Regions from separate parts of the Kribbella sp. NBC_01510 genome, predicted to be linked through region 3. Evidence: riboswitches for the same ligand, from Rfam matches in the RefSeq annotation. Region 3 holds a riboswitch; each other region holds the start of a gene.
The links. A riboswitch is a leader RNA that binds a small molecule or an ion and turns the genes downstream of it on or off. The one in region 3 is predicted to bind thiamine pyrophosphate.
Positions count from the first base shown of each region.

Region 1 (9,591 bases), 820 kb from region 3:
AAGTGGAAGACGATCCTGAAGGTGGTCGTGCCGACCGCGTTCGGTGGCATCGTCACCGGTGTGATGCTCGGTCTGGCCAGGGTGATGGGTGAGACCGCGCCGCTGCTGATCCTGGTCGGCTACTCCAAGAACATCAACCTCAACCCGTTCAACGGGTTCATGGGCGCGCTGCCGACGATGATCAACCAGGACCGGACCGAGCTGGCACTCCAGCCGGCCGCGGACCGGGTCTGGGCGGCCGCGCTGACGCTGATCCTGCTTGTCCTTGTCCTCAACGTGCTGGCCCGGCTGATCGCCCGGTTCAGCGCGATCAAGTCGAAATAGTCACGAGAGGTACTGAGTCGATATGGCGAAGCGCATCGAGGTCAGCGGCCTCAACGTCTACTACGGCGACTTCAAGGCCGTCGAGGACGTGTCGATGACGATCGAGCCCCGCTCGGTCACGGCGTTCATCGGCCCGTCCGGCTGCGGCAAGTCCACCTTCCTGCGGACCCTGAACCGGATGCACGAGGTGATCCCCGGCGCCCGGGTCGAGGGCAAGGTGATGCTGGACCAGCAGGACCTTTACGCGACCGGGATCGACCCGGTGGCGGTCCGCCGCGTGGTCGGCATGGTGTTCCAGCGGCCGAACCCGTTCCCGACCATGTCGATCTTCGACAACGTCGCGTCCGGCCTGAAGCTCAACGGGGTCAAGGACCGCAAGAAGCTCACCGAGGTGGTCGAGCAGTCCCTGCACGGCGCCAACCTCTGGAACGAGGTCAAGGACCGGCTGGACAAGCCCGGCGCCGGACTGTCCGGTGGTCAGCAGCAGCGCCTCTGCATCGCCCGGGCGATCGCGGTCGAGCCCCAGGTGATCCTGATGGACGAGCCGTGCTCGGCCCTCGACCCGATCTCGACGCTGGCGATCGAGGACCTGATCGAGAAGCTGAAGGACAAGTTCACCGTCGTCATCGTCACCCACAACATGCAGCAGGCGGCCCGGGTGTCGGACCAAACCGGATTCTTCAACCTGGCCGCGACCGGTAAGCCGGGCCGGCTGATCGAGATGGGTTCGACCAAGATGATCTTCTCGAACCCGAACGAGAAGGCGACCGAGGACTACATCACCGGCCGCTTCGGCTGATCCGCCGTACGACGGAAGCCCTCGGGCGGATCGTTCGACCTGGTACGTCTCCGGCCGCCGCGACAGCACGTCGCGGCGGCGCGTGGCCCCGGGCGTTCGGGATCCGGCGAGGGTGCGTGACCGAGAACCTGTGGAAAAGATAGCCTTCGGAGATCCTCGACGTTCTCAGAAGGGACCGCGGTGAGCACTCCGACGCCTCCGGGCGACGACCAGAACGACCCGAACCGGCCGCAGGACACCCCCGAGACCCCGGGGCAGCAACCGCCGAACCCGTACGGCCAGCCGAGCCCGTACGGTCAGCCCGGCCAGGAGCAGCCCGGTCAGTACGGCCAGCCGAACCCGTACGACCAGCCCGGTCAGCAGCAGCCCGGTCAGGAGCAGCCCGGTCAGTACGGTCAGCCGGGTCAGTACGGCCAGCCCGGTCAGCCCGGTCAGCCCGGTCAGCAGCAGTACGGCCAGCCGGGTCAGTACGGCCAGCAGCCCGGCTACGGGCAACAGCAGCAGCCCGGTCAGTACGGCCAGGGTGGGTATCCGGGCCAGCCCGGCCAGTACGGACAGCAGCCGGGGTACGGACAGCAGCAGCCTGATTCCTACGGTCAGTACGGTCAGCAGCCCGGGCAGTACGGTCAGCAGCCCGGCGCCTACGGGCAGTACGGCCAGCCCGGCGGCTACGGATACGGCGCCGCCCCGCAGAGCAGCACTCCGCAGGTGCTCGCCATCATCGGCATCGTCTGCTGGTTCTGTTGTGGCGTTGTTTCGATCGCATTAGGCCTGCTTGCCCAGAGCAAGTTCCGGGAGCAGGGCAGGTCGGACACCCTCGCCAAGGTTGCCTGGATCGGTGGCATCGTTTCGCTGGGCTTGCAGATAGTCGGCGGGTTCGTGAACTACTACAGCACCTGATTCAGTTCAGGTTGCGGGCGACGCCGTACACGACCAGTAGGGCGATCACGCCCTTGATCAGCCAGTCGGCCACCCGCGGGCTCATCGTCAGCCGCGGCAGCCGGACCAGGCGGAGCGATTCGAGCGACCAGGCAAGCAACTGGTAGCCGACGGCAACACCAACGAGCGGGCCGAGGACCAGCACCACCGGGTTGAAGTGCCAGGCTGCGTCCAGATCGCCGCGCAGCAGAGCGGCCGCCATCCTCGTCGACCCACAGAGCGGGCAGTTCAGCCCCGTGGTCGCATGCAGGATGCACGGAATACCGATCTGTCCGCCGGACAGCTGATAGACGGCCGCCAGCCCGAAGCCGCCCACTCCGACCGCGGTCAGGCCCCACACGCGCCGGTCCAGTGGCTGGACCGGACCGGTCGGCCGGAGTACGACGCTCAGCGAAAGGCTCACCGGACAACGGTAGCTCTCATCTCGTGGGATCCGTTGCCCGGTCTGAGCCGTCCGACGACTAGCCTGCAAGTCCCCTCGACAGCAATCACTAGAAAGGACCGTCGTGAGCAATCCGACGCCGCCGCCGGGTTACGGCCCTCAAGACTCACAGCAGCCGGGTCAGTACGGCCAGCCTGGCCAGTACGGACAGCCTGCGCAGCAACCGGGCCAGTACGGGCAGCAGCAGCCGGGCCAGTACGGGCAGCAGCAGCCCGGCTATGGCGCCCAGCAGCAGCCGGGCTATGGGCAGCAGCCCGGTTACGGCCAGCCGCAGCCGGGGCAGTACGGGCAGCAGCCCGCCGGGTATCCGCAGCAGCCGGGTCAGCCTGGTCAGTACGGTCAGCAGCCGGGCTACGGGCAGCCGTACGGCCAGCCAGGCTACCCCCAGGGCTACGGGCAGCCGGGTGGTTTCGGTGGGATCCCGGGCAACCTGGCGGCCTGGCCGAACCGGCTCGGCGGCTACCTCATCGACGGCCTGATCGTCGCCGTCCCGTACGGGATCGCGAGCGCGCTGTCCAACGCCGACAACTCGGCCGTGACCATCCTGGCCCTGGTCTTCTACCTGACCAGCATCGGTCTGGCGATCTGGAACATCGTGATCCGTCAGGGCAGCACCGGACAGACCGTGGGCAAGCAGGTCCTCGGTCTGAAGCTGGTCGGCGCCGACACCGGCCAGCCGATCGGCGCGGGCAAGACGTTCCTGCGCCAGCTCACCCACATCCTGGACAGCCTCGCCTGCTACATCGGCTGGCTGTGGCCGCTGTGGGACGAGAAGCGGCAGACGTTCGCGGACAAGATCAACAACACCTACGTCATCAAGCTCTGACGCCGTACTGCGATCTCCCGGACGCCGTGGCCTCTCGAGGCCGCGGCGTTCGGCATCTCGGCCGCAGAAAGGACCCCGCAGGTGACCACCCCTCCGTACAACCCGCAGTACCCACCGGGACAACCGGGCCAGTACCACCAGCAGGGCTACAACCCTTACGGACAAGGCAGTCACGGGCCGGCGGGCTACGGGTACGGCTACGCGCCGCCCGGACAGCCGGCTGGATGGCCGATCCGTGTCGGCGCCTCGATCCTCGACTCGCTGATCGTCTCGATCCCGGCGATCGCCGGCGCGATCCTGTCCCTGGTCATCGACGGCGACAAGGAGCAGCTCGGCCCCGGCGGCGGCATCGCAATCGGCGCCGGCTTCCTTCTCGCGTTCCTGGTGTGGGTCTGGAACCGGGTCATCCGGCAGGGGCGCACCGGCCAGTCCTTCGGGAAGAAGCTGACCGGCTTGAAGGTCGTGCACTCGCAGACCGGTCAGCTGATCGGCATCGGTCCGAATCTCGGCCGTGAGATCCTCGCCCAGATCTTCAACCAACTCTGCATTCTCAACGTGCTCTGGCCGCTCTGGGACGACAAGCAGCAGACCTGGCACGACAAAGTGGTCAACGACATCGTGATCCGCACTTAGTGGGACAACAGGAACCCAGCGCAGGTCACTGCCCACAGGACGCTGGTGAACGTGCCGATGATGAAGCGCTCGGCGACCGCCTGTGGGGTGACCGAGGCCGGCTGGTCCGGGCTACGCAGCTCGGGGTAGCGGGCCAGTCCCTTGATCGCCAGCACGACCGCAATGCCCTCCGGCCAGCCGGCCACCAGCGACGCGAAGATCGCAGCCCGCTCGAGCGAGCCGATCAGTGCGCCACCACGCAGTACCTCGCCGGCCTTCTGTGTGGACTGGGCTCGGGTGTTCCCCCGGTCCACCAGAGACAGCACTGACGTCGTTAGCGGCCCGCCACCGGCCACCGCGAGTCCCCCGGCCAGCAGGAGCAGCACGTCCCACCAGCGCTCGCGCCACCCCTCCACACCGTTGCCTGCCAGCAGTAGGAGACCGACTGCGACCAGACAGGCCAGCATGACGCCACTGATGACGATCTCGAGGGTAGAGCCGGCTTCGGGCACCCACGCCAGTACGGCGAGGATCAGGGCGGCCCCGGTCAACGACAAGACGAGCGCCGTCACGCAGCGACTCCAGCGTCGAGCAACTCGGCCGCCAGCACCCGTCCACGCTGCTCCTCGGCGAACCCGGCGGCCTGCGCCCGCTGTGTCACCGCCGACTGGCTGATCCCCAGCTTCACGCCGATCTCCCGCCTCGTGAGTCCTTCGGCCAGCAGGTCGGCCACTGCCCAGCCGCGGTCGCTCCGGCGCCGCAGTACGGACGCCATCAGCCACAGCACGGTCTCCACCTGCTCCGCCCGGTGCGGATCCGGACCGACCACGTTGACGTGGTGAGGGCTCGACTTGGCCCGGTTCACCGCTTCCCGCGCGTAGACGAACGCGTCGCCGCTGCCCGCCCTGGTGCTGCGCGGCAGGGGCTGAGTGACCTCGCCGACCCCGAGTCCGACGTACCAGGTGTCGGTGCGGAGCAGCTCGACGATCACGTCGATGGTGGCGCGGGCCTCCGAGAGGATGCCCTGCACTTCGTCGCCGGCGGTCCGCTCGAACTTCCGGAGCAAACCGGTCCGTCGCGGCCGGCGGTTCAGGGAGTTCAGTAGCTCGGGTACGAGATCGCTCATGCTTCGGCTGCCGCGCTGATCTACCGTGAGAACAAAGACCATCGCCCTGCACCTCCTTCCGAACGCATTAAGGTTACAGTCTTATTTACGTAGAGTGAAGGAAGAAACCTGAATCGGTTCACCCGATCACTCCCAGTGATCGCTCTCTCGGTCTACCGATTCCCCCAATTCTCCGCTCGATCCGGCGACCTCGGCATCTCGACTCGCCCCGCACTTCACGCGCAGTCAATGGGGAGACGGACCGCCAGGCCATCACAACCGCGGTTCGCCGGCACCTCTGAGCGCGGCCCGATCGTAGGCCGGCGAATGTGATGGCCTGGCGGTCCGCGACCTCACTCCGCCAGCGGAAGACAGAGCTTCTGGTCGTTCGCCTTGAACGTGCCGGACATCTCGGCGAGGCCGGCCTCGATAGCCTCGGCGGAGGTCAGGCCGTGTTCTTTGGCGTACGCGCGGATGTCGGCGGTGATCCGCATCGAGCAGAACTTCGGGCCGCACATCGAGCAGAAGTGGGCGGTCTTGGCCGGCTCGGCGGGCAGGGTCTCGTCATGGAACGAGCGGGCCGCGTCGGGATCGAGCGAGAGGTTGAACTGGTCCTCCCAGCGGAACTCGAACCTTGCCTTGGACAACGTGTCGTCCCAGGCCTGCGCGCCCGGATGCCCCTTGGCCAGATCGGCCGCATGGGCGGCGATCTTGTAGGTGATCACGGCGGTCTTGACGTCGTCGCGATCCGGCAGCCCGAGGTGTTCCTTCGGCGTGACGTAGCAGAGCATCGCCGTACCCAGCCAGCCGATCTGAGCCGCACCGATCGCCGACGTGATGTGGTCGTAGGCCGGCGCCACATCAGTTGCCAACGGCCCCAATGTGTAGAACGGCGCCTCGCCGCAGAGCTCCTCCTCGAGCCGCACGTTCTCCGCGATCTTGTGCATCGGCACGTGGCCCGGTCCCTCGATCATCACCTGGACGTCGCGCTCCCAGGCGATCCGGGTCAACTCTCCCAGCGTCCGCAGCTCGGCGAACTGCGCCGCGTCGTTGGCGTCCGCGATACACCCCGGCCGCAACCCGTCGCCCAGTGAGAACGTCACGTCATAGGTGCGCAGGATCTCGCACAGCTCCGCGAAATGCGTGTACAGGAAGGACTCCTGATGATGCGCCAGGCACCACGCGGACATGATCGAGCCACCCCGGGACACGATGCCCGTGATCCGTCCAGCGGTCAGCGGCACGTACCGCAGCAGTACGCCGGCATGCACCGTCATGTAGTCGACACCCTGCTCGCACTGCTCGATCACCGTGTCGCGGTACACCTCCCACGACAGCCCGGCCGGATCGCCCTTCACCTTCTCGAGCGCCTGATAGACCGGGACCGTCCCGATCGGCACGGGTGAGTTCCGCAGGATCCACTCCCGCGTCTCGTGGATGTTCTTGCCGGTGGACAGGTCCATCACCGTGTCCGCGCCCCACCGGGTCGCCCAGACGAGCTTCTCGACCTCTTCCTCGACCGAGCTGCTGACGGCCGAGTTGCCGATGTTCGCGTTCACTTTCACCAGGAACTTCTTCCCGATGATCATCGGCTCGCTCTCCGGGTGCCGCCGGTTCGCCGGATCACGGCCCGGCCCCGGGCCACCTCGGACCGGACGAACTCCGGATCGAGGCCCTCCCGGACGGCGACGTACCTCATCTCCTCGGTGATCGTCCCGGCCCGCGCGTGCCCGAGCTGGGTCAGCGGTGCGCGCCCGGCGATCCAGTCCCGCCGGAGTGCGGGCAGTCCGGCCTGTACGTCGATCCGCGCCGACGCGTCGGTGTACGGACCCGACGTGTCGTACAGGTCGAAGTGCTCGCCGTTCGTGAGGTGGACGCGGCGGGCCGGGACGCCCAGCTCACCGCGGTAGATCTTCTCCGACCCCGAGATCGGGCCGGTGGTGACAGTCGGTCGAATCGTGCTGACGTTCACCTTGCTGCTCCCTACGCCGGAATTACCCGGACAGGTTCGGCGGTCGGCGGCGCCGGTCACCCAGCCGCCCTCTCAGCCCACTACGGTGCGAGCTCCCGCGATCTCCAATTGTCACCGTCACCTTAACCCGCCGTCTTGACCGAGCGGGTAGCGTCGGGGGATGCGTGACCTCGTGTACCCACCGGTGATCGGCTTCGCGAAGACGGCGTTCAAGGTGCTGGACCTGAAGTTCCAGCTGAGCGGGACGGAGAACGTGCCGCGGACCGGTGGCGCGGTGATCGCGCTCAACCACATCAGCTACGTCGACTTCGTGCTCGGCGGCTTCGGCGCTGTGCCAAGCAAGCGGCTGGTGCGGTTCATGGCCAAGGAGGTCCTGTTCCGCAACCGGTACTCCGGGCCGCTGATGCGCGGGATGCACCACATCCCGGTGGATCGCGCGGCCGGGATGGCGTCGTACCGCGAAGCGCTCCGGTACCTCGGCCAGGGCGAGGTCGTCGGCGTGTTCCCGGAGGCGACGATCAGCCGGTCGTTCGAGCTCAAGGAGTTCAAAACCGGCACGGTCCGGATGGCCGCCGCGGCCGGCGTACCGATCATTCCGATGATCCTGTGGGGCACGCAGCGGATGCTGACCAAGGACCATCCGCGCGACTTCTCCCGGCACCGCACGATCGCGATCACCGTCGGCGCACCGATCACCGTCACCCGAGGCGACGATGCGGCCGACGCGACCGCGCGCCTGCACTCGACCATGGCCGGGATGCTCGATCAGACCATCCGCGCCTACCCCGAGCAACCGGCCGGTGCCTGGTGGCTGCCGGCGTCGTACGGCGGCGCCGCGCCGACTCCGGCCGAGGCCGAGCGGCTGGATCAGGAGGAGCTCGCCCGCCGGGCCGAGCGGCGGACCAAGGAGGACCGGTAACGCGGACAAGACCTTGACCCTCGGGCGGGAACGAGGGTACGAAGACTTGTCGTTGTTGACAGAACAGGAACCTGGGGGGTCCCTGTGCGGCGGGCCGGGTAGTCGTACGCGCGGCCGCGGTACTCAGGCGGGCGGGGAAGGTTGTGTTCGAATCACCGGAAGAGCTTCATCTGTTCGAACCGGGGCAGATGACTCCAGCGCCGCACGTGGCGGAGCACATCCCGGACGCGGGGACGTTCTTCGTCGACTGGGCGACCCGGGGCCTGTCCGCGGACCGCGCCCGGGAGATCGAATCCGCGGTGAACGGACGACGCTGCCAGAACGGCTGGTTCCCGCTGGAGAGCCTGGACAGCATCGGCAGCCGGGGCTTCTGGCGCGGTCCGCTGACCTATCTGGCCCGGATGACGTCCGACGACGCGGCGATCATGCAACGCTGGGCCACTGAAGGCCTCAGAGGCGAGAACAAGAGCCGGATCGAGGCGACCGTGGACCACCTACTCCACCAGCAGGGCCACGCGGCCGCCGCCACCTGGGCCGTGGCGGTGCGCCCGAGGATCTATCTGGACGCGAGCATCCTCGGCGGCAAGCTGGCCGCCGCGTGGGAGTACAACCTCGGCTCCATCCGCTCCAAGGACGTGGCCAAGTCGGTACGGCGCTGGAACCGCTGACGACCCGTACGACGGACAGCCCTCGAGCGGACCGTCCGTCGTACCCGCGTCAGTGGAACTGCGGAATGATCAGATACAGCCCGTAGAACACCGCTGCCAGGCAGGCCGCGAAGCAGAGCGCGGCCAGGGAGGTGTCCACGATCGACGGCGGCTTCTTCTCCTCGATCGCCACCGCCCGCCGCGACATCGCGGTCACACCGAACGCGAACACGATCGCCAGCCCGACCCCGAAGAGCAGGCTGACCAGGGCCACCTGACCGAGTGCATTCCAGTGGATGTGCATCGCCGTACTCCTCTCAGCTCACCGCGGCCGTGGTGGCCGCCGGGGTGGAGGCCGGGTCGTCGTTGACGTTCTCCGGCGTCACCGGCCGGCGCCGGGAGGCGGCGTAGATGCCGGCGCTGGCCACGACCGCGAGAACCGCGACGATGACGACGCCGAAGTTGCCGGAGCTGGCCACCTGGCCGGCCAGCGCGCCGACGACCGCGGCGGCCGGGAGCGTGAACAGCCAGGCCATCGCCATCCGCCGGGCAACCGTCCAGCGCACCTCCGCGAGCCGCTTGCCGAGGCCGGTGCCGAGGATGCTGCCGGAGCAGACCTGGGTGGTGGACAGCGGGAAGCCGAGGTGGGACGAGGCCAGTAGCACCGCGGTCGAGCTGCTCTCGGCGGTGAACCCCTGCGGCGACTCGATCTCGGTCAGGCCCTTGCCCATCGTCCGGATGATCCGCCAGCCACCGAAATAGGTGCCCAGGGCGATCGCCAAGCCGGCCGAGAAGATCACCCAGGTCGGCGGGGGCGAACCCTTCGCGAGGCTGCCAGAGGTGATCAGCACCAGCGTGATGACGCCCATCGTCTTCTGCGCGTCACCGGTGCCATGGGCGAGCGAGAGCATCGACGCGGACGCGATCTGCCCCTTGTTGTACCCGGCCTCGACCGACTTCTTCCGGGCCCGCCGGGTGATCAGGTAGGCGAGGAAGGTGCCCACCA
Region 1 covers NZ_CP109418.1:3,264,644-3,274,234, reverse strand. Annotated here, with positions in the region: gene pstA (phosphate ABC transporter permease PstA) at 1-324, shown strand, start outside; gene pstB (phosphate ABC transporter ATP-binding protein PstB) at 347-1,123, shown strand; gene OG558_RS16255 (DUF4190 domain-containing protein) at 1,304-2,023, shown strand; gene OG558_RS16250 (DUF2752 domain-containing protein) at 2,025-2,465, opposite strand; gene OG558_RS16245 (RDD family protein) at 2,569-3,330, shown strand; gene OG558_RS16240 (RDD family protein) at 3,412-3,963, shown strand; gene OG558_RS16235 (hypothetical protein) at 3,960-4,514, opposite strand; gene OG558_RS16230 (transposase) at 4,511-5,068, opposite strand; partial or broken gene thiC (phosphomethylpyrimidine synthase ThiC) at 5,401-7,019, opposite strand; TPP riboswitch at 7,010-7,128, opposite strand; gene OG558_RS16220 (lysophospholipid acyltransferase family protein) at 7,180-7,938, shown strand; gene OG558_RS16215 (hypothetical protein) at 8,127-8,606, shown strand; gene OG558_RS16210 (hypothetical protein) at 8,656-8,889, opposite strand; gene OG558_RS16205 (anion permease) at 8,903-9,591, opposite strand, start outside.
Region 1: it holds a riboswitch for thiamine pyrophosphate, as region 3 does, so the genes downstream of both, thiC (phosphomethylpyrimidine synthase ThiC) here and OG558_RS12170 (purine-cytosine permease family protein) in region 3, are expected to answer to the same signal.

Region 2 (9,591 bases), 650 kb from region 3:
CACACGTGACGGCCGTGGTCGCGTTCAACGACCTGGTGGCCTTCGGTTTGCTCGCGCGACTCAACGAGGTCGGCGTCGCCGTACCCGCGGACCTGTCGGTGACCGGGATGGACGACATCGGCTTGGCGCGGTTCGCCGTACCGTCGCTGACGACTGTGCGGGTGCCGCAGAAGGGCCTTGGGGAGCTGGCGTGGCGGCGGATGTACGCCACGATCGCGGGATCCGATGTCGAGGTGGACGGCGTACCCGAGCTGCGGCTGGCGGTGCGGGCGAGCACTGGGCCGGTGCCGCAGGCGCCGCGGCTGCATGGGGATGCGCCGGCCGGGCGCGTGAGTTGGCAGCGGCAGGGCGACATCTTCGAGCTCAGCAGCGATTCCGGCATGCTCGCGCGGTACGAGTTCGGGCGGCGGACGCCGGAGGTCCACTCGCCGCGGCCCTATCTGCATCCGGTCCGGACGCTCGGCGGTCAACCGCTCACGGAGGTCAGCCCGGTCGACCACCGGCATCACTACGGCGTCTCGCTCGCGGTCGCCGGGGTCAACGGCACCTCCCATTGGGGCGGCCGGACGTTCGTCCGGGGCCAGGGCCCGACCCTGCTCACGAACCACGGCCAGCAACGCAGCCGCAGCGTCGCCGTCGACGACGATCACACGCTGCGCGACGAACTCACCTGGTACGACGAACAAGGCCGGCCGCAACTGGTCGAACGCCGACGACTGACGGGCTCGCTGGCCGACGGCGGCTGGCGGCTGGACTGGCAGAGCGTTCTCACTGCTCGCTACGGATCGATCCGCATCGACAGCCCCGCCACCACGGGCCGTCCGGACGCCGGGTACGGCGGCATCTTCTGGCGACTGCCGTCCGCCGAGACCACGACTGTCCTCAGCTCAGCCGGCGAAGGGACCGATGCTGTCTTCGGCTCGCTGAGTCCGTGGCTCGCCTTCGTCCAGCATCGCGCCGACATCATCACCACGTTGCTCCTGGTCCAGCCCAGCGACGTACGCCCGTGGTTCCTTCGCTCCACGGGGTACGTCGGTGCCGGTCCAGCACTGGCGTGGGACAGCCCACTGACCCTCCAGCCCAACCAAGACCTCGACCTGTCCCTCACCGCATTGCTGCTGGACCGCCCGATCGACCTCGCCGAAGCTGCCGAACTGGCGGCTAGAACGTAGGCAGACCGGTCGTCGGCGAGGAGGCCAGGGCCGACTGCCAGCGGCGGGGGACGCGGCCGGCCAGGCGGGCAGCTCGGCCGGCGGAGACGGCGTCGCGCATGGCCGCGGCCATCAGGGCAGGCTTCTCGGCGCGGGTGACCGGGGTGGCGAGCATGACGGCGGCACAGCCGAGCTCCATCGCCAGCGCGGCGTCGCTCGCCGTACCGATGCCCGCGTCGACGATCACCGGAACGTTCGCGGCCTCGGCGATGAGGGCGATGTTGTGCGGATTGCGGATGCCGAGCGCGGACCCGATCGGCGCCGCCAACGGCATCACTGCGGCACAGCCGGCCTGCTCGAGCCGGCGCGCGAGAATCGGGTCGTCGTTGGTGTAGGGCAGCACCGTGAACCCGTCGGCCACCAGGGCGTCCACGGCGTCGAGCAACTCGATCGGATCGGGCAGCAGCAGGTGGTCATCGGCGACGACCTCGACCTTGATCAGGTCGGTCTGCAACGCCTCCCGCGCGAGCTTCGCGGTCAGCACCGCCTCGGCGGCGGTGTGGCAACCGGCCGTGTTCGGCAGGACGTCGATGCCGTGCTTCTTGAGTACGTCGAGCACCGAGCCCTCGTGGCCGGTGCCGAGCCGGCGCATCGCGACCGTGGTCAGTTGGGTGCCGGAGGCAATCAATGCCTCCTCCATCACTTCCAGGTTGGCCGCACCGCCCGTGCCCATGATCAGGCGCGAGGTGTACGTCCGCCCGCCGAGCTCCAGTGGATCGTCCATGTCAGCCTCCTTGCACCGCGCTGACGATCTCGACCCGATCGCCGGCTCGCAGGGCGGTGGACGCCCATTCGGCCCTGGTGAGCACGTTCTGATTGATCGCGACCGCGATCCCGGTGGTCCGGTCGGAGTACTCGCCGATCAGCTCGGCCACGGACTTCCCCGGGGCGACGTCGGTCGCCGCACCGTTGACCCAGACAGCTTCCTGCATCGCTTCCTCCCTACGCCGGAATTACCCGATTCAGGTTCAGCGGTCGGCGACGGCCCAGTCACCCTCTCAGCCCACTCCTGCAAGCTCCCGCGGCGCTTTCGACTCTAGCTCACGTCTTCCCATGACCGCCAACGCGTCTCGAAGGCAGTACGCCATGGCCGGAAACCGCTACCGTGTGTATTGGGGGAAGGTGAGCAGAGATGGGGACGATCGATCGGGCTCACGGGGGAACAAAACTTGGCCTGCTGATAGCCGCGGCTGTGGTGCTGGCAGCAGTTGTCGTGGCGCTGAGGATCGGATTCGGCGGGGCCGATCCGCCGGGTGCCGTCCCGTGACGTCCGAGCCGAGCTCCGGGGTTCGGGGGCTCGACGTACAGCCGCTCAGCGACAAGTTCCAGCTCATCGACGGGGTGACCGGGTGGGCCTGGCGCGTGACACCGCAGACCGATGGTGTGCGGACGCTCCGTCTCACCCTGGTTGTGGAGCTGAACGACCTGCCCCTCAGCAGCCGTACCTTCGAGCAGGCGATCGCGGTCGCCGTCGAGCAGCAGCCGCCGTGGTACGAGCGGGCGTGGGGGTTGCTCGATGTCGCCGGCGTGGTGACCGCGATCGTCATCGCCGCGATCCTGGGATCCGCCAAGCTGGCACGCGTGTGGTGGGTACGCCGGAAGGCGGAAGAGGAGGCGGGAGGCGAGGACAGCGGTACGGCGGCCGACGCTCCGGAGGTCTCCGCGCCGACGGCCGCCGCCGACGGAAAGTCCACCGCCAACGGGAAGCCGACGGCCGCCGCCAACGGGAACAAGCCGAATCCGTGAGTACTGCTCTTCCCCGGTCAGTCGAGGTCCGATCCGGTGAGCAGGGCGGCGAGTTCGGTCGGTCGGTAGAGCACCTGCTTGCCGGTTCGTTGCGCTTCGACCAGCCCCGTACGACGCAGCAGTTGCAGGTGCTGGCTCACGGCCGAGGGCGTCACCTTCAGCTCGCCGGCCAGGTCGGTCGTTGTCCGGGGATGCGTGAGCAACGCGAGGATGTGGGCTCGCGGCGTACCGATCAACTGTGCAAGGTCTTGCCGTGACGGCGGTTCGACGACGGACCACAGATTGGCCTGCCCCCGCGGCGGATACCCCAGCAGCGGCTCGGCCCCGACGTCGAACGGAATCACCGCATGCGGCCCGAACAACGTCGGCTGTAACACCAGCCCCCGCCCGTCCACCCGCTCGGTCCGACTCGGATCGCTGACCCGATCGACTTTCAGTTGTCCGTTCTGATAACTGATGGCCGGCCCGAGTCCGTTCAGCATCGCCCCGGTCCCGTGCTGCGTGAGCACATGGCCGCGGTAGCTGATGTCGGCCGACAGAATCGTCCGCATCCGATCCCAGTACGGCGCCATCGCCAACTGCCAGTACGCACGCAGCGCGTCGACAACCCTGGCGGGACCATCAGCACCGGCAAGCTCGTCGGGTACCTCCTTGTTGACCGCGACGAACTGCCGCTCGAACGTCCGCCGATCCACCGCCCCGATGATCTCGAGCTCATCCTGGATTTGCGTCAACGGCGAGGTAGGCCGCGGCGTCAGGAAATCCGGACTCCCCATCGTGTCATTGACCAGCCACCGCAACACCGACCAATCCACCTGCTCGACCACCGGCTGCACACCCCGAACCCACCCCAGCTGCAACGGAAACCGCCCCGGATCCCGCAACGCCCGCAACGACAAAACCATCTCCGCTGCGGGCGAGATCGCGAATCGCACCTCCTCCAGGTCTCGCGAGCTCAGCTGATAGGTCAGCACGCCGGTCCCCTTCGTCGATGTAGCTCGATCCTAAATCGACTCGGATGTGTCAGTGGATCTGGAACTCCCAGAGGGAGAATCCGTACTGGGTGGCTCGCTGGATGCAGTGCAGCCGGACGTACCGGGCTGTCGTCGGAGCGAAGCTACTGCCGCGCCAGGAAACGTCGAGGTCGTTACCGCACTTGCCTTCCGCCCGGGTCAATTTCAGGGGACAACCGCGCAGCTGCACCCTTCTACCCACCGCATACCCGGGGTGAAGGGACTACATCAGGGGTGAACCCCGTACCTGGCCGCCGGGGCCGGCTTCGGGTGGTCACTCCGGATTACCTCCCCACCTTGCTTGACGCGGTACTAGCTGTCTCGACCCCACCCGATCCGGCGTTGTTGGAGTAGACGTCGCGCCAGGCATTGCTGTCATCGGAGACCTGGATGGCATAGGTCCTGGCGTACGCCGCCTCCCAGTACATGGTCGCGCCCTTGACGCTCGTCGGCGTCCCCAGACCGACCTGGAGCCAGTGATCGTCGGTGCGGTCGGAGCCACACCGGGACAGGTTCCCGTCCACCGCCTGGCCGGCGATCTCGAACCCGGTCGAGGCGGTCGCGGGCTTGTTCAGCGCGAGGTTCGGCATCGACTCCGGCTCGGGATCCTGCTCGGGAGGATGGTGATGCCGCTGTAGTTGCTTCGATCAATGATGTTCATCGCCGTCAGCGTGGTCGCCGGAGTGGTTGCCTCCGGCATCATCACGCGATCGAATCGTACGTCGCGATGGCCGAGGACGAGTCGAAGCCCTTCAGGACGCCGTACGTCCAACGCCTCCGCACCCCAGCCCGTCGACGTCGACGTCACCGGTGCGCAGTACCTGACCCTCGCGATCGACGACGCCGGCGACACCAACGCCCACGACCACGCCGACTGGGCCGACGCCAAGCTGGTCTGCTCCTAGCCGTTCGCGGCGACTCCGACCTTGTGGCCGTGGACGTCGGCGAAGACGCCGAAGCTGGTGCCCGGCACCTGCTGGGTCGGCTGGATGATCTTGCCACCGAGCTCTTCGGCCTTCTGCAGGGTCGCGGTCACGTCGTCGACCGCGACGAAGAACAGAACTTCGTCCTCGGCGCCTTGCCGTGGGCCGATCGCCACATAGGGGCCGGCTTCGCTGCCGGTGTCGATGAACGTGTAGCCGGGGAAGCCGCCTTCGGACGCGACCTTCCAGCCGAAGAGGTCCGCGAAGAACTTGCGTGTGACGTCGGGGTCCTCGGACCGGATCTCGGTGTGAACAACTGGATGGGACATCAGATCTCCTCAGGTTCTGGGTCTCTTCGTGACCCGTGGTGCTTACCTGACGATCACCGCACCTCAGAATCGACAGCCCTTGTGGGGTAAAGGATCGGCTGAACCACTGCCCGGATCGCACCATGTCGCAGACGGTGCTCAACCGTCGCTGTTCGTACTCACAGCAGGGTCGACGCACCCCGGCTGTAGGCCAGCCTCGTCGCGAGAGCAGTACGTTGCACCGGTGGAAGTCCCCGTGGATCAGGACCCTACGTGCCGACGCAGCGGCCGGGGACGGCTCAACGGCGTCGCTACCTGGAACGCAGCACCACGAGTAGTTCCACACAAAGTCCGGGTCGAACGTGCTGTCCAGCTCCAGCCGTACCTCGCCGCAGGTGGCTGTCCGCAGCGTGAGCGCCACGGAATCGCCCTGTCGTAGGCTGCCTGGAGTCGACGATGAGTGGGGATCTCATGACCAAGCTTTCCATGCACGAGAGCCTCCCGTTCGACGAGGCGACGGCGCCCTCACTCGTGTCTACCGGCGAGCTTCCACAGGCAGACCAGGTCAGGGATGCCGTCACCGAGGCGTACGAGCGCTATCGGTCGAACGGCGACGGTGCCGTCGCGAACTACATCCCCGCGCTGGCGAGCGCATCACCTGGACTATTCGGGATCTCCGTGGTCGGGGCCAGGGGCCGGTCCTTCGAGATCGGTGACGTGGAGACGGCCTTCTCGATCCAGAGCGTGTCCAAGCCCTTCGTCTTCGCGCTGGTCTGCGAGGCGATCGGGTATGAGGCGGCACGACGTCGGTTGGGCGTCAACAGCACGGGATTCCCATTCAACTCGCTGATGGCCGTCGAGTTGAATGACGAGCGGACGATGAACCCGTTGGTCAACGCGGGTGCGATCGCGACCACCAGCCTCGTTCCTGGCGACACGGCGGAGGAGAAGTGGGAGAGGATCCGCGACGGGCTTTCCCGCTTCGCCGGCCGCGAGCTCACCTTGAGTAACGATGTTTACGAATCTGAGTCGGCCACCAACATGCGCAACCAGGGCATCGCCCATCTCCTGGACAGCTACGAGCGGCTCTACTTCGACCCCGACGAGGCCACCGACGTCTATACCCGGCAGTGCTCCCTCGACGTGACCGCCCACGACCTCGCGGTGATGGCTGCCACGCTGGCCAACGGCGGGGTGAATCCGATGACAGGCGAGCGAGTCATTGTCGCGGGGGTGTGCCGGCGGGTGCTGGCCGTGATGGCCACTGCAGGCCTGTACGAGCTGTCCGGGGACTGGCTGTACGAGATCGGGATGCCGGGCAAGAGCGGCGTCAGTGGCGGCATTGTGACCGTGTCGCCCGGCAAGGGCGGCCTGGCGACCTTCTCACCTCCGCTCGACGCCGCCGGAAACAGCGTCCGCGGCCAACTCGTCACGAAGTACCTTGCCGAGCGCCTCGGCCTCAACCTCTTCGCCTCCGAACCCACGTAAGCCAAACCCCAAGCCCCTGCAGCCACGCGTCGACTTCGCCGACGACGAGACCGCGAACCTGCCGACTGTCGACGGACCGGCGAACGCCACCAAGAACGAGTACGGGCCAGGCGAGTGGATGCCGCCCAACCGCAGATCAGCCCGCGTGGGCTGAATCAACCTCGGTCGGCGGAACGCCGGACGGACGCCACGCTTAGACCTATTGGGCTGTCGGCGTCGCGGAGGCGTGGCTGCGCTTGTCCTCCTGACGGTGGGCGTCGTCCGCAGGGTAAGGCAGGGGCCGGCGACGGGTTCGCCAGGGCCTGGCGAGAACGAGTCGGCGACGGTTCCCCCAGGGGTGGCGAGAACGAGTCGGCGTGAGCTGAGCGCCGACCGATCGATGGCAGCCTCCCCGGAGGGAGGTCGTCAAGCGCCGGGTCGTTCATCCTCCAGCGCCTCACCCGGCCCGACTGCCTTCCCGGGGCCGATGTGGAGATCATCAGCTGGCTGGACGACCATGTTCGCTGCGTCCTGAGCGCACCGTGCATGTCTGGATCACCGGGGCCATCATGCCGTTGCCTGCAGCAACTACCATGCGGGCGTGGACGCTGTTGCGCGGGTCGAGCGCGGCCACCGTGTCCCCCCGGGGATAGCAGTAGCGGCCGAGCTGTCTCGGGAGCCGGTCACCAGGGCCAGCTTGCGTCCGTCGTTCATGGGCAGCCCTGCGTACCGCTGATCAGTCCGGGCGACCCTTCAGTCGGCGGCTGACCGCGCGCTCGGCCTCCCGGCTGGCCTCGCGCTCGGCGAGCGTGTGCCGCTTGTCCCAGGTCTTCTTGCCGCGGGCCAGGGCGATCTCCACCTTCGCGCGACCGTCCTTGAAGTAGAGGGTCACCGGGACGATCGTCAGCCCGCTCTCATTGACCTTGCGCTCGATCTTGTTGATCTGGGCACGATGCAGCAGCAGCTTCCGCTTGCGGCGTGAACCGTCGTTGAACCAGCGGGCCCGGGAGTACTGCGGGATGTGCACGCCGTACAACCAGATCTCCCGGTTCTCGACAGTGGCGAAGCCGCCGACCAGAGACGCCCGCCCGGCACGCAGGGCCTTCACCTCCAAGCCCTGCAGCACGATCCCCGCCTCCCAGGACTCGCCGAGATGGTAGTCGTGGGCAGCCTTGCGGTTGCGCGCGACCACGGGATCGATCTCGGGTTTCTTCACACGGCGATTCTGCCCCCACAGCCCGACAGCCCGACAGCCCGACCTGCGAGGCGACGGACGCCGGGCTGGCTGTACTGGCCGAGAACGCCGAGCTTGCTGCCGGCTCTAGACAACTCATTGATCCGGGAGGCGGTGTCGGATCGGGGCGGTGGTGCTCGTTGCAGGGGTGAGGCTGCCCACGAGGGGTCGGCCCCGAAGAGCAGGAACCGCGATCATGAAACTGACGACCACGACGACGACCCGTCCGACGTCCTCCCGGTTGATGTGGGCGATCCTGGCGCTGGTGCTGCTCGCCGAGGCCCTGGACGTGATCGACTCGACCGTCACAAACATCGCCGCGCCCACCATCGCCGAGGAGCTGCATGGCGGCCAGGGCCTGATCAAATGGTTGGGCACGGCGTACATGCTCGCCATGGGCGTGCTGCTCGTAGTGGGCGGCCGGTTGGGCGACAAGTACGGGCAGCGCAGGCTTTTCCTGATCGGGATGGCCGGCTTCACGGTCGCCTCGGCGGTGGCGGGTTTGTCTCCTGACCCGGCGTTGCTCGTCGTGGCCCGGGTGGCGCAGGGTGCCTTCGGCGCTCTGCTGATCCCGCAGGGCATGGCGATCATGACGAAGACGTTCTCGCGGGAGATGCTCACCAAGGCGCTCGCCCTGTTCGGCCCGCTGCTAGGGGTGGCCACCATCGGCGGCCCGGTACTGGCCGGCTTCATCATCAGCGCCGACCTGTTCGGGCTGTCCTGGCGCCCGATCTTCCTGATCAACCTGGTCCTGGGCGTGGCCGGTTTGGCGGTGGCGGTCAGGATCCTCCCGTACGACGACGGCGACCACTCCACGGTCGTTGACGGCTGGGGCTCGGGCCTCCTCGCCGGCGCGATGTTCGGCCTGCTGTACGGCCTGATCGAGGGCTCCACCAACGGCTGGACCAGGATCCCGATCACCTCGATCGTCGTCGGCCTGGCGTTCTTCGCCGCCTTCGCGCACCGCCAGTCGACCGCCGCCGACCCGCTGCTCAAGCCGTCGCTGCTGCGAAACCGAGGGTTCACCTCCGGCCTGCTCGTCGGGCTCGCCGTCTTCGCCGCCACGATTGGGCTGGTCTACGTGCTGTCGCTGTTCCTGCAGGAGGGCCTGCACGCCTCACCGCGCGCCGCGGCGTTGGCTATGCTGCCGCTGACCCTGGGCACCATCGGCTCCGCGTTCGCCGCCATGGGTGGCCTGGTCGCCAAGCTCGGCCGCACCCTGATCTTCATAGGGTTGGCAATCGTCCTGGCCGGTTGCGGCTGGGTGCTCGCCCTGGTCATTGCCTCGGGCACCGGCCTCGGGCTGTGGACGCTCACCCCGGCGTTCTTCGTGATCGGTCTCGGGCTGGGCTCCTGCTACAGCACGATCTTCGACGTCGCCCTCGGCGACATCAACCCCGACGAGGCCGGCAGTGCCAGCGGCTCGCTCAGCTCGATCCAACAACTCGCCGCCGGAATAGGATCGGCCGCAGTCACCTCGATCTTCTTCCAGGGCGCAACGTCAGGCCTGGACCACGCCATGAAGATCAGCCTGATCGTCGTCCTTGCCCTGGTCGCCCTCAGCATCCCGCTCGTCACGCGCATGCCCCGCAGATCCCCGGCCGGGACCCACCACTGACCAGCGCGCTCAATGCTGCCTTGTGGCTCGGGGGTGTTGACGGCCGCCGGCTCAGTCCCAGAGTTCTCCTC
Region 2 covers NZ_CP109418.1:3,099,234-3,108,824, forward strand. Annotated here, with positions in the region: gene OG558_RS15365 (DUF6807 family protein) at 1-1,172, shown strand, start outside; gene OG558_RS15370 (thiazole synthase) at 1,162-1,935, opposite strand; gene thiS (sulfur carrier protein ThiS) at 1,937-2,143, opposite strand; TPP riboswitch at 2,134-2,244, opposite strand; gene OG558_RS15380 (hypothetical protein) at 2,475-2,957, shown strand; gene OG558_RS15385 (DUF5937 family protein) at 2,975-3,931, opposite strand; gene OG558_RS15390 (discoidin domain-containing protein) at 4,255-4,560, opposite strand; gene OG558_RS15395 (NPCBM/NEW2 domain-containing protein) at 4,621-4,875, shown strand; gene OG558_RS15400 (VOC family protein) at 4,872-5,222, opposite strand; gene glsA (glutaminase A) at 5,658-6,689, shown strand; gene smpB (SsrA-binding protein SmpB) at 7,405-7,884, opposite strand; gene OG558_RS15415 (MFS transporter) at 8,099-9,520, shown strand.
Region 2: it holds a riboswitch for thiamine pyrophosphate, as region 3 does, so the genes downstream of both, thiS (sulfur carrier protein ThiS) here and OG558_RS12170 (purine-cytosine permease family protein) in region 3, are expected to answer to the same signal.

Region 3 (9,591 bases):
GACGATCTCGAACTCGGCCTCGATCACCTCGCACACCCGGTCCACGGCCTCGACCAGGAACGTGATCACCCGGGCCGCCACCAGGTCGGTGATCTGGTTCAGCGGGTCGTCGTACTTCGGCCTGGTCGGGTCGTCGGGATGCGGTTTGGCCGCCTTCGCCAGGAACGACTCCGGATCCTTCGCCCGGGCGGTCGCGCTGAGGTAGTTGATGCCTTCCTCTTCGCCGATCAGCTCGTCGATCAGGGCCTCGAGCTTGCGCGCACCACCGACGTACTGCTGATGCACGCGCTCGTACAACGCGCCCGCCTGACCAGCCCACTCCATGGCCGCACCCTAGTGTGCCGACAGCTGACGCGCTCTCTGGACGCGTCTATCGAAATCTAGTTCTTTCACTAGAAAGCCGTAGACAAGGCTCGCGACACGCTCTCGCGGTGGCTAGTGAAATCTAAGGAAAACGCTAGACGGGCTCATACAGTGACAGCATGGATCCGATCCGGAATCCCTATGCGCCCGGCGCCGGTCAGCGGCCGCCTGAGCTGGCCGGACGCGACACCGAGGTGCGGCAGTTCGAGGTAGTCCTCGAGCGGGTCGCGGCAGGCAGACCGGAGCGGAGTCTGGTGCTGAGTGGACTCCGTGGTGTGGGGAAGACCGTGTTGCTCAACACGTTGCGCAGCCAGGCCATCAAGCGGGCGTGGGGCACGGGGAAGATCGAGGCCCGGCCGGACCAGAGCGTCCGGCTGCCGATCGCGCAGGCACTGCACACCGCGATGCGGGAGCTGGGACACCGGCACCGTGACGACGAGCGGGTCGACCAGTTCAGCGCCGTACTGAAGGCCTTCGCGTTGCGGACGGCGGCGAACGACCGGAAGGGGATCCGCTGGCATCCGCCGGTCGACGTGGCCGCGGCGAAAGGGCGAGCCGACTCGGGTGATCTCGAGATGGACCTGATCGAGCTCTTCACCGATGCGGCCGATCTGGCCGGTGATCTGTCGGTGGGGGTCGGGCTGTTCATCGACGAGATGCAGGACATCAGTGCGGACGACCTGTCCGCGCTGTGCGCCGCTTGTCACGAGATCTCGCAGCAGAGTGCGCCGTTGGTTGTCGTGGGCGCCGGGTTGCCGCATCTGCCCGCCGTACTGTCCGCCAGCAAGTCGTACTCCGAGCGGCTCTTCCGCTACATCCGCGTGGACCGGTTGGCGCGGGAAGCGTGCGACCGGGCGCTGATGGTGCCGGCGGAGAGCGAGGGCGTTCTGTACGACGAGGAGGCGCTGGACGAGCTGTACGCCCAGACGGACGGGTACCCGTACTTCGTCCAGGCCTTCGCCCACTCCACCTGGGACCACGCCCCGACCTCCCCGATCACCATCAAGGACGTCGCGGTCGCCGCCCCCGAGGCCTCCGCCGAACTCACCGTCGGCTTCTTCGGCTCCCGCTACGAACGCGCGACTCCCGCGGAACGCGAGTACATGCGCGCCATGGCCGAACTAGGCATCGGCGTCGACGACGGCTCCGTCCCCACCGCCGAAGTAGCCAGCACCCTCAACCGCAAACCCCAGTCCCTCTCCCCCGCCCGCGACGGCCTCATCAAGAAAGGCCTGGTCTTCTCCGCCGAACGCGGCACCGTAGCCTTCACCGTCCCCCACTTCGGCAAATTCCTCCGCACCCGTACCGCCTAGGTGGGGTGCCGGGGGTTGGTTTGGTAGCGGCCTGGGGTGGTGCCTAGGAGGGTGGTGAAGGCGGTGATGAAGGTGCTGGGGTTGGACCAGCCGCAGGCGTGGGCTACGTGGGTGGTGGTGTGGCCATCGGCGAGGAGGATGAGGGCCTGGTGGATGCGTAGTTGGGTGCGCCATTCGTAGAAGGTCATGCCGAGTTCGTTGTGGAGGAGGCGGCTGAGGGTGCGGGGGCTGGCTCCGATGGTTCGTCCGAGCTCGGCAAGCGGGGTGTTGTCCGCGGGGTCGTCGTACAGGAGTTGGGCGATCGCCTGCAGTCGATCGTCTTGTGGTTCCGGCAGGTGTAGTGGCTGCTCCTGTGCTTCGTGGAGCTCGTCGACCAGGACTCGGCGGACGCGGGCGCGCGCGGCCCGGTCGTAGGCGGGTAGGGCGGGGTCGTAGTTGCGTGGGCCGGTGAGGTTCAGCAGGATCTCGCGGGCGAGGTCGGAGACCGTGAACACGGCGGGATGGGCTGGTACGAGCCGGGCCAGAGATGCCGGGAGGAACAGGATCCGCATGTCGGTGTTGCCATGGGCGCGGTGGTAGTGCGTGAAGCCGGCGGGAGTCCAAGCGACTCGATTGGCCGGCACGATCGAGGTGCCCCGTTCGGTGTGCACCGACAGGACGCCGCGAGCGGCGTACACCAGATGCCCGCGCGAATGGGACTGCACGGAGCTCGTTCCCCCGGACGGCCAGAGGTGCACGCCTCCGGACGGCCACAGCTGGGAGGATCGGGCGACTTGGCGACGAACGGGCATCGCTTGGCATTCTATCGGTGGCCCGCCACACCGCCTGCTGGCGACAGTGAATGCATGAGTACGACGATGCGCGCGGCGGTCTGCGTCAGGGCGGGTGGCCCGGAGGTTCTGGAGATCCGTGAACTGCCGGTACCAGCAGTCCGGGCGGGCTGGAGCCTGGTGCGGGTGATGGGCGCGGGCTTGAACCGGTCGGAGCTGCGGACCCGGCAGGGGTATTCCCCGAGCGTGACGTTCCCGCGGGTGCTCGGGATCGAATGTGTGGGAGTCGTGGCGGCGTCGACCGATCCCGGGTTGCCGGATGGGACGACCGTCGCGGCGGTGATGGGTGAGATGGGACGTCAGTTCGACGGCGGCTACGCGGAGTACGCACTGTTGCCGAACTCCCTGCTGATGCCAATCACCACCGCATTGCCGTGGGACGTCTTTGCCGCGCTACCCGAGACGTACCTGACCGCACATGGCTCACTGGACACGTTGGGGATCGAGCCCGGCGGCAAACTGCTGATCCGCGGCGGGACCTCGTCCGTCGGGATGGCGGCCGCGTCGATCGCGTCCGGCTACGGTGTCGAGACGGCGGCGACGACCCGGCGGCAGGACAAGGTCGACGCGTTGGCTGCGGCCGGTGTCGACCACGTACTCGTCGACGGCCGTGGGTCGCCGGCGACCATGGACGCGGTTTGGCCGGAGGGTCCGGACTATGTTCTGGACCTCGTCGGAGCGAGTACTGCGGTCGACTCGCTGCATCTGGTCCGTCGTGGCGGGACGGTGTGTGTCGCGGGCTCGCTCAGTGGGTGGCTGATCCCGGACTTCGAAGCAATAGCGATGATTCCGTCCGGGACCAAGCTCACGGCTTTCCACAGCGACAACCTGAAGGGCGAGGCGGGCGCAACCGTGCTGCAGCGGGTCGTGCATGAGATCGAGGCCGGCGTCTATCGACCCAACATCGACCGGGTCTTCGGCCTGGACGACATTGTTGCGGCTCACCACTACATGGAAAGCAACGAAGCCATCGGGAAGCTTGTCGTGACGCCCTGACCGGTCGTTCACGAAACTCACCTTTCGTGGAGGACCGGTGAGTCGGTAGGGTCGATTGTCATGACCACCCGGCGGACTGGCCAGCGCGGCGACGCGCCTGTACGCCAGCGGGGTGGGCGGCACAGCCGGCGGAAGTCGCACAAGGTGCAGTGGTTTTCGGTGACTGCGTTAGCCGTGCTGGGGACTGTGGTGGTGATGCATCCGGATGTGGCCAACCGGCGGAGTCTGGCGGCTGATGTGGTGTCCGGGGTGAGTGCGCCTGTCACCGAGGTGCCGGTCAGCACGCCCACGCCGGTTCCGACGCCTACGCAGAAGTTCACCACTCCGTTGCGGCCGGCACCGAGTTTGACGCGGCAGCCCAAGGGCGCGAAGCCGAATGTCAGTGTGTCCAGTGGCAAGCTTGCCGTAGTGCCCGGGTTCAACAAGGCGACCGGGGTCCGGGACAAGCTGACCTATCGGGTCGAGATCGAGCAGGGACTGTCGGTCAACGGTGCCGTGGTTGCGGCGATCATCCACAAGACGCTGGCCGACCCCCGCGGCTGGCAGGCGGTTCACCCGGTCAGCTTCGAGCGGACCGACAAGGTCGACGCCGACCTGCGCATCATCCTGGCCACGCCGGCGCTGACGGACAAGCTCTGTCTGCCGCTCGACACCGGCGGTGAGGTGTCCTGCCGGGTCGAGGACCGGGTCGTGCTGAACGCCAAACGGTGGATGTACGCGATCCCGGCGTACAACGGCGACGTCTCGCTGTACCGCAGCTACCTGGTCAACCACGAGGTCGGGCACGCGCTCGGCCACGGCCACTCGACCTGCACCAAGGCGAAGACCCCCGCGCCGGTGATGATGCAGCAGACCAAGGGCCTGGCCGGCTGCCTGCCGAACGCCTGGCCGACGATCAAAGCGACCTGAGCGAAGCATCCGTTCGTGAGAAGCTGAGTCGGAGGGGAGGGAGCAGCGATGTCGTCACAGGATTTCCCGACGTACGGCCGGGGCGACGAGCCCGACCAGTCCGGTGAGGAGCACCACTACGCCCGTCCCACGCCGTACGGCGGTGGGACCTACGGCGTGGGCCCATACACGGACCCGCAGCCCGGCCCCTACGCCCAGCCGCAGCCCTACGGCTCCCAGCCGGGCCAACCTCAAGGCCAGCCGGGCCAGCCACTAGACCGGCCCGATCAGCAACAGAGCCAGCCGCAGTACGCCGGTCCGCCGCAGAGCCAGGGCCCGACGTACACCCAGCCGCCGAACTTCCGCCCCGGGAGCCCCTACGGTCCCGCGGCGCATCCGCAGCAGCACGAGCTCCCGACGTACGGACGGGATGAGCCGGTCGCGCCCCGTGACCCGCGTGCCGCCCGGGTGGTCGGACTGGCCGCACTGATCGCGGCCGTCTACGGACTGCTCGTCGTGTCCGTCCAGCGGGTCGCCCTGCGCGAGATCTCCCAGGCCCCCGGCTCACCGCTGAACCACCCGCTCCGCACCGACGTGATCGACACCATCGGCCAACTGCTGCTGATCGTGGTCGGCGCGGTCGCGATCGGGATGTGGATCCGGGACGTGCTCGCCCGCCGCAAGGCAGGGCGCCAGCCCGACCCGGTCGAGCTCGGTGGCCTCCTGCTGGTCGCGGTGTCCGCGATCCCGATCCTGATCTGGCTGAGCATCGTCCTGTCCACCGGCCTGGGCGCCATCAACGAGACGATCGACCGGCTGCCCAAGGCGTACGGCTGGGGCGGCACCGGCCTACTGATCCTCGCGGCGGGTCTGGCGATCGGGTACCGCGAGCTGAAGCCCGACGTCAGCAACCCGGTCGTCCAGGGCCCGCCGGTCAAAGCGCCCTGGGAGTGAGCGCACCCGTTGTCCTGGTCCCGGGCCTCGGTCTCGGGCCGGAGTCGTACGCCAAAACGGTCGAGCACCTGACCACGCCGTACGTCGTCGTCACTCTTCCCGGGTACGGCGAACCGGCCGGGGCCCGCGAAGATCTGCATCCGCGCGCGCTGGGCGTGGCACTCGCCGACAAGATCCGCGAGCGGTCGGTCCTGGTCGGACACTCCGCCAGCTGCCAGATCGTGGTCGAGACCGCGATCATCGACCCCGAGCTCGTCCATGCGCTGGTGCTGGTGGCGCCGACCGGCGACATCCGGATGTCGGGCTGGGTGGACCGGACGGTCCGATGGCTGGGGTCGGCCGTACCGGAAGCACCCCGCCTGATTCGGGTTGTCACCCCGCAGTACGCCCGTACGACGCTTTCCTCGATCGCCCGAGCCGCGGAAGCCGCCCGGCACCACGACCTGGCCGCGATCATCACCCAGGTGCGCGTGCCGGTGGTCATCGTGCGCGGCAAGCACGATCTGATCTCGCCGGCCGAGTGGGTACAGCGGTTGGCGGAGCTCAGCCACGGTGAGGCCAGGACGCTGGATTCGGGCGCGCACATACCAGTGCTGACCAACGGTCCCGAGGTGGCCGCTCTCATCCAGCGAGCCGCCACCCTTCCCGAAAGCGAGTGAAGCGCTATCGTTGACGCGCTAACAACCTTTGCGGGAGCTCGCACCGTACGCGCGGGCTGAGAGGGCGACAGCTGGGTCGCCGACCGCCTGAACCTGACCGGGTAATGCCGGCGTAGGGAGCAGGTCATCATGACCAATACTGCTGTTCGTCCTGCTAGCGACATCGAGGCGCCGCTTGTCCTGACCACGGACGCCCCGCGGACGCTCGGATTCCTCGACCAGTTCGCCCTCTGGGGGAACTTCGGCATCTCCTTGTTCGGGCCGGTCACCGGTGCGCTGGTGGCGGCGACCACGGGCTCGCTGTGGAAGGGCCTGCTCGCGGTCGTCGTCGGCTGTGGGATCGGCGCGTTGGTGCTCGGTGGGGCGGCGGTGTTCGGATCGCAGACCGGTGCGCCGGCGATGACGTGCCTGCGCGGCTTGTTCGGCCGACGCGGTTCGATGGCGCCGACCGTGCTGAACATCGCGCAGAACGTCGGCTGGGCCACGATGGAGATCATCATCATCTCGCAGGCCGCGGTCGCGGTGACGAGTGAGCGCTGGCGCTGGGTGTTCGTCCTGCTGGCCGGGGTGATCGCGACGACGATGGCGGTCCGGCCGCTCGGCAGTGTGAAGCTGCTGCGGAAGTTCATGGTCTGGCTGGTGCTGATCGCGTCGGTGTACCTGTTCGTGCAGGTGCTCAGCAAGCCCATGCACGACCTGCCGCAGGACAACGTGTTGGGCTTCTGGCCGGCCGTCGACCTGGCCGCCGCGGGCGTGGTCTCGTTCGCGCCGCTGGCCGCCGACTACACCCGGCACTCGCGCACCAACAAGGCGGCGTTCGCCGGCTCCTCGCTCGGCTACGGCCTGGCGGCGATCGCGTACTACGCACTCGGTGTGTTCGCGGTCGCGACTTTGCAGACCAACAGCGAGGACGTGATCACCGCGCTCGTCGTCCTGCCGGCCGGCGCGATCGCACTGTTGGTCCTGCTGGTGGACGAGGTCGACGAGGCGTACGCGAATGTCTACTCGACCACGATGGCCGCCCACAACCTGATCGGCAAGGTCGACCGGCGCTGGATCTCGGTCGCGATCGGCGTACTCGCCACCGGCCTCGCCCTGATGGTTGACCTAGGCAACTACACGCAGTTCCTCTTCCTGATCGGCTCGGTCTTCGTCCCGCTGTTCGCGGCCGCGATCGCGGACTTCTTCCTGGTCAGCAAGATGAACTGGGACGTCTCGGGTACGGCGCGCTTCCGGTGGCAGCCGGCCGTGGCGTGGCTGATCGGATTCGTCGCCTACCAGGTGGTCAACCCCGGCACAGTGAGCCGTTGGTCGCCGTTCTGGACCGACGTCCAGCAGCGGGTGTTCAACCACCAGCCGGTGCCGACCTGGCTGGGTGCGACGGTCACCTCGATCGTCGTCTCGATGCTGGCCGCGGTCGTGCTCGGTCGTGTAGGGCGCCGACCGCTGGACAACTGACCCGGAGTAACCGGGATACTTGCGCCCATGCTGAACTCCGCACTGCGCAGCCGGGCCGAGTATGCCGAACTCGGGGCCGACGGCCTGGCCGCGCGGACCACGCCCGAGCGGGACGCGGCGACCGTCAAGGCCGTCGAGGAACTGCTGGACGGGCGTGAGTCGGTGCTCGACCTGTGCTGTGGCTACGGCCGGATCGCGTTGCCGCTGGCCAAGGCCGGCAAGGCCGTCTGCGCGCTGGACATCTCGCCGAACCTGATCGAGGCCGGCCGGGCGAAGGCGGCCGAGGAGGAACTGTCGATCGACTGGGCGGTCGGGTCGATGACGGACCTGCCGTACAAGTGGGACGCGTTCGACGCGGTGATCTGCCTGTGGACCGCGTTCCACGAGCTGTTCGCCGAGGACGAGCAGGTGTCGACCATCTGCGAGATCTCCCGGGTGCTGAAGCCGGGCGGCATCGCGATCATCGAGGGCCCGGCCTGGGGACCGGCAACGGCGGCGGAGATCGCGAACGGGATGCGTCAGGGCCCGGAGCACCGGATCGTCACGACCGAGCACTTCGGCACCAGCAGCGTGCACTTCATCCACGACGAGATCAGTTACGGCCGGCTCTGCGCGAAGGCCGGAATCGAGGACTACAAGGTCTACAAGCGGGACTGGGGCGGCCGTCGCCGGCTCATTCTGGAGATCCACCAGCCCGCCACTGACTGACGCGTCAGCGGCCCTTGCAGGTAAGGGAAAAACAAGAAGCAGATCCCCACTCCACACTGGGGATCTGCTCCTTTGTCTGTCGAGTGTAAATGCTTCCTGGCAGGCTGAGGAAAATTCAGTCTTTTGCTTCGAGATTCAGCAAAAAACGCTTCGCGTCCAGTCCGCCGGCGTACCCCGTGAGCGCGCCGTTCGAGCCGATCACGCGGTGGCAGGGCAGGACGACGCAGACCGGGTTCGCGCCGAGTGCCGTACCCACCGCCCGAGCCGCCTTGGGCTTGTGGATCTCCCCGGCGACCGCGCCGTACGTCGTCGTCGTGCCGTAGCGGGTGTGCTTCGGCAGATCGGTGAGCACGAGTCGCTGGAACGGAGTCGCCAGCGCCAGGTCGACCTTCAGATCGAAGGCGTGCCGCCGGCCGTCCAGATATTCGTCGAGTTGCCGCCGTACGTCGTCCAGCGCGCGGGGCTGGCGGAGTACGCGCGGGGACACCGCCCGGGCGAGGCGGGTGGTCATCGTTTCCTCGTCGCCGAAGGAGCTGGCCACCACCCGGCCGTGCGCGACGGCGAGCAGCATCGTGCCGATCGGGGTGTCGTGCAGGGTGTAGGCGACGTCGGCGTCCGGAAGGATCGGTGGGGTCAGGTCTGGGGTGGTGAGCCGGGTCAGCCGGCTCTCGAGGTCAGTCATCGTTTACTCCGAGTTTGCTGCGCAGTGCCGCGAGGGCGTCGCTGACGAGCCGGCGCGACGCGGCAGGCGTGGTGTCGAGGGCGGCGGCCACGCCGTGGTGGTCCAGGTCGCCGACGTATTTGAGCGTGATCGCGAAGCGTTGCCGCTCCGGCAGCTCGTTGACCGCGCGCCAGAGGTCGGGGTCCGGCCAGTCCGCGGCCTCCGGGCCGTCGACGGCGACCGGTGCAGCCTCGTCCAGAGGGCGCTGCGGTTTGCGTGCACGGTGTACGTCGGTCGCGCACCGGGCCGTGATGGTGAGGAGCCAGCTGCGGAGGTTCTTCGCCGACGTGAGGTCGGGGTAGGCGGCGTACGCCTTCTCCCAGGCGCGTTGGGCCGCGTCGTCGCCGTCCACCGGCCCGGCCATCGCACGCGCCAGCCGGGCCACGTCGCGCCAGTGCGCGTCGATCAACGCCTGGAACGGCGGCAGTACGACCTTCTCCCGAGCCATCACGCAAGTAGAACGCACGCACGGCCGGGAGTGTGAGGGCGACCTGGCGGCGTGTCGTCCCAGCGGATGGTCAGTTTCGGACGGCTGTCCCGGATCGCGAGATTGTCTAGTTGTCCAGTAGACATTGATGAGAAGGTAGCTGACATGACGACGACACTGCTCACCCGCCGTCGCGTCATCGATCTTCTGCGGACGGCGAGCGCCACCTGTCGGTGACCGCTGCTGCCCGCGTTGCCCCGGCGGACTCCCGCCG
Region 3 covers NZ_CP109418.1:2,446,395-2,455,985, forward strand. Annotated here, with positions in the region: gene OG558_RS12135 ((p)ppGpp synthetase) at 1-324, opposite strand, end outside; gene OG558_RS12140 (ATP-binding protein) at 483-1,676, shown strand; gene OG558_RS12145 (AraC family transcriptional regulator) at 1,673-2,380, opposite strand; gene OG558_RS12150 (zinc-binding dehydrogenase) at 2,522-3,502, shown strand; gene OG558_RS12155 (DUF3152 domain-containing protein) at 3,662-4,411, shown strand; gene OG558_RS12160 (hypothetical protein) at 4,460-5,344, shown strand; gene OG558_RS12165 (alpha/beta hydrolase) at 5,341-6,003, shown strand; TPP riboswitch at 6,024-6,139, shown strand; gene OG558_RS12170 (purine-cytosine permease family protein) at 6,133-7,461, shown strand; gene OG558_RS12175 (class I SAM-dependent methyltransferase) at 7,489-8,169, shown strand; gene OG558_RS12180 (methylated-DNA--[protein]-cysteine S-methyltransferase) at 8,285-8,851, opposite strand; gene OG558_RS12185 (sigma-70 family RNA polymerase sigma factor) at 8,844-9,338, opposite strand.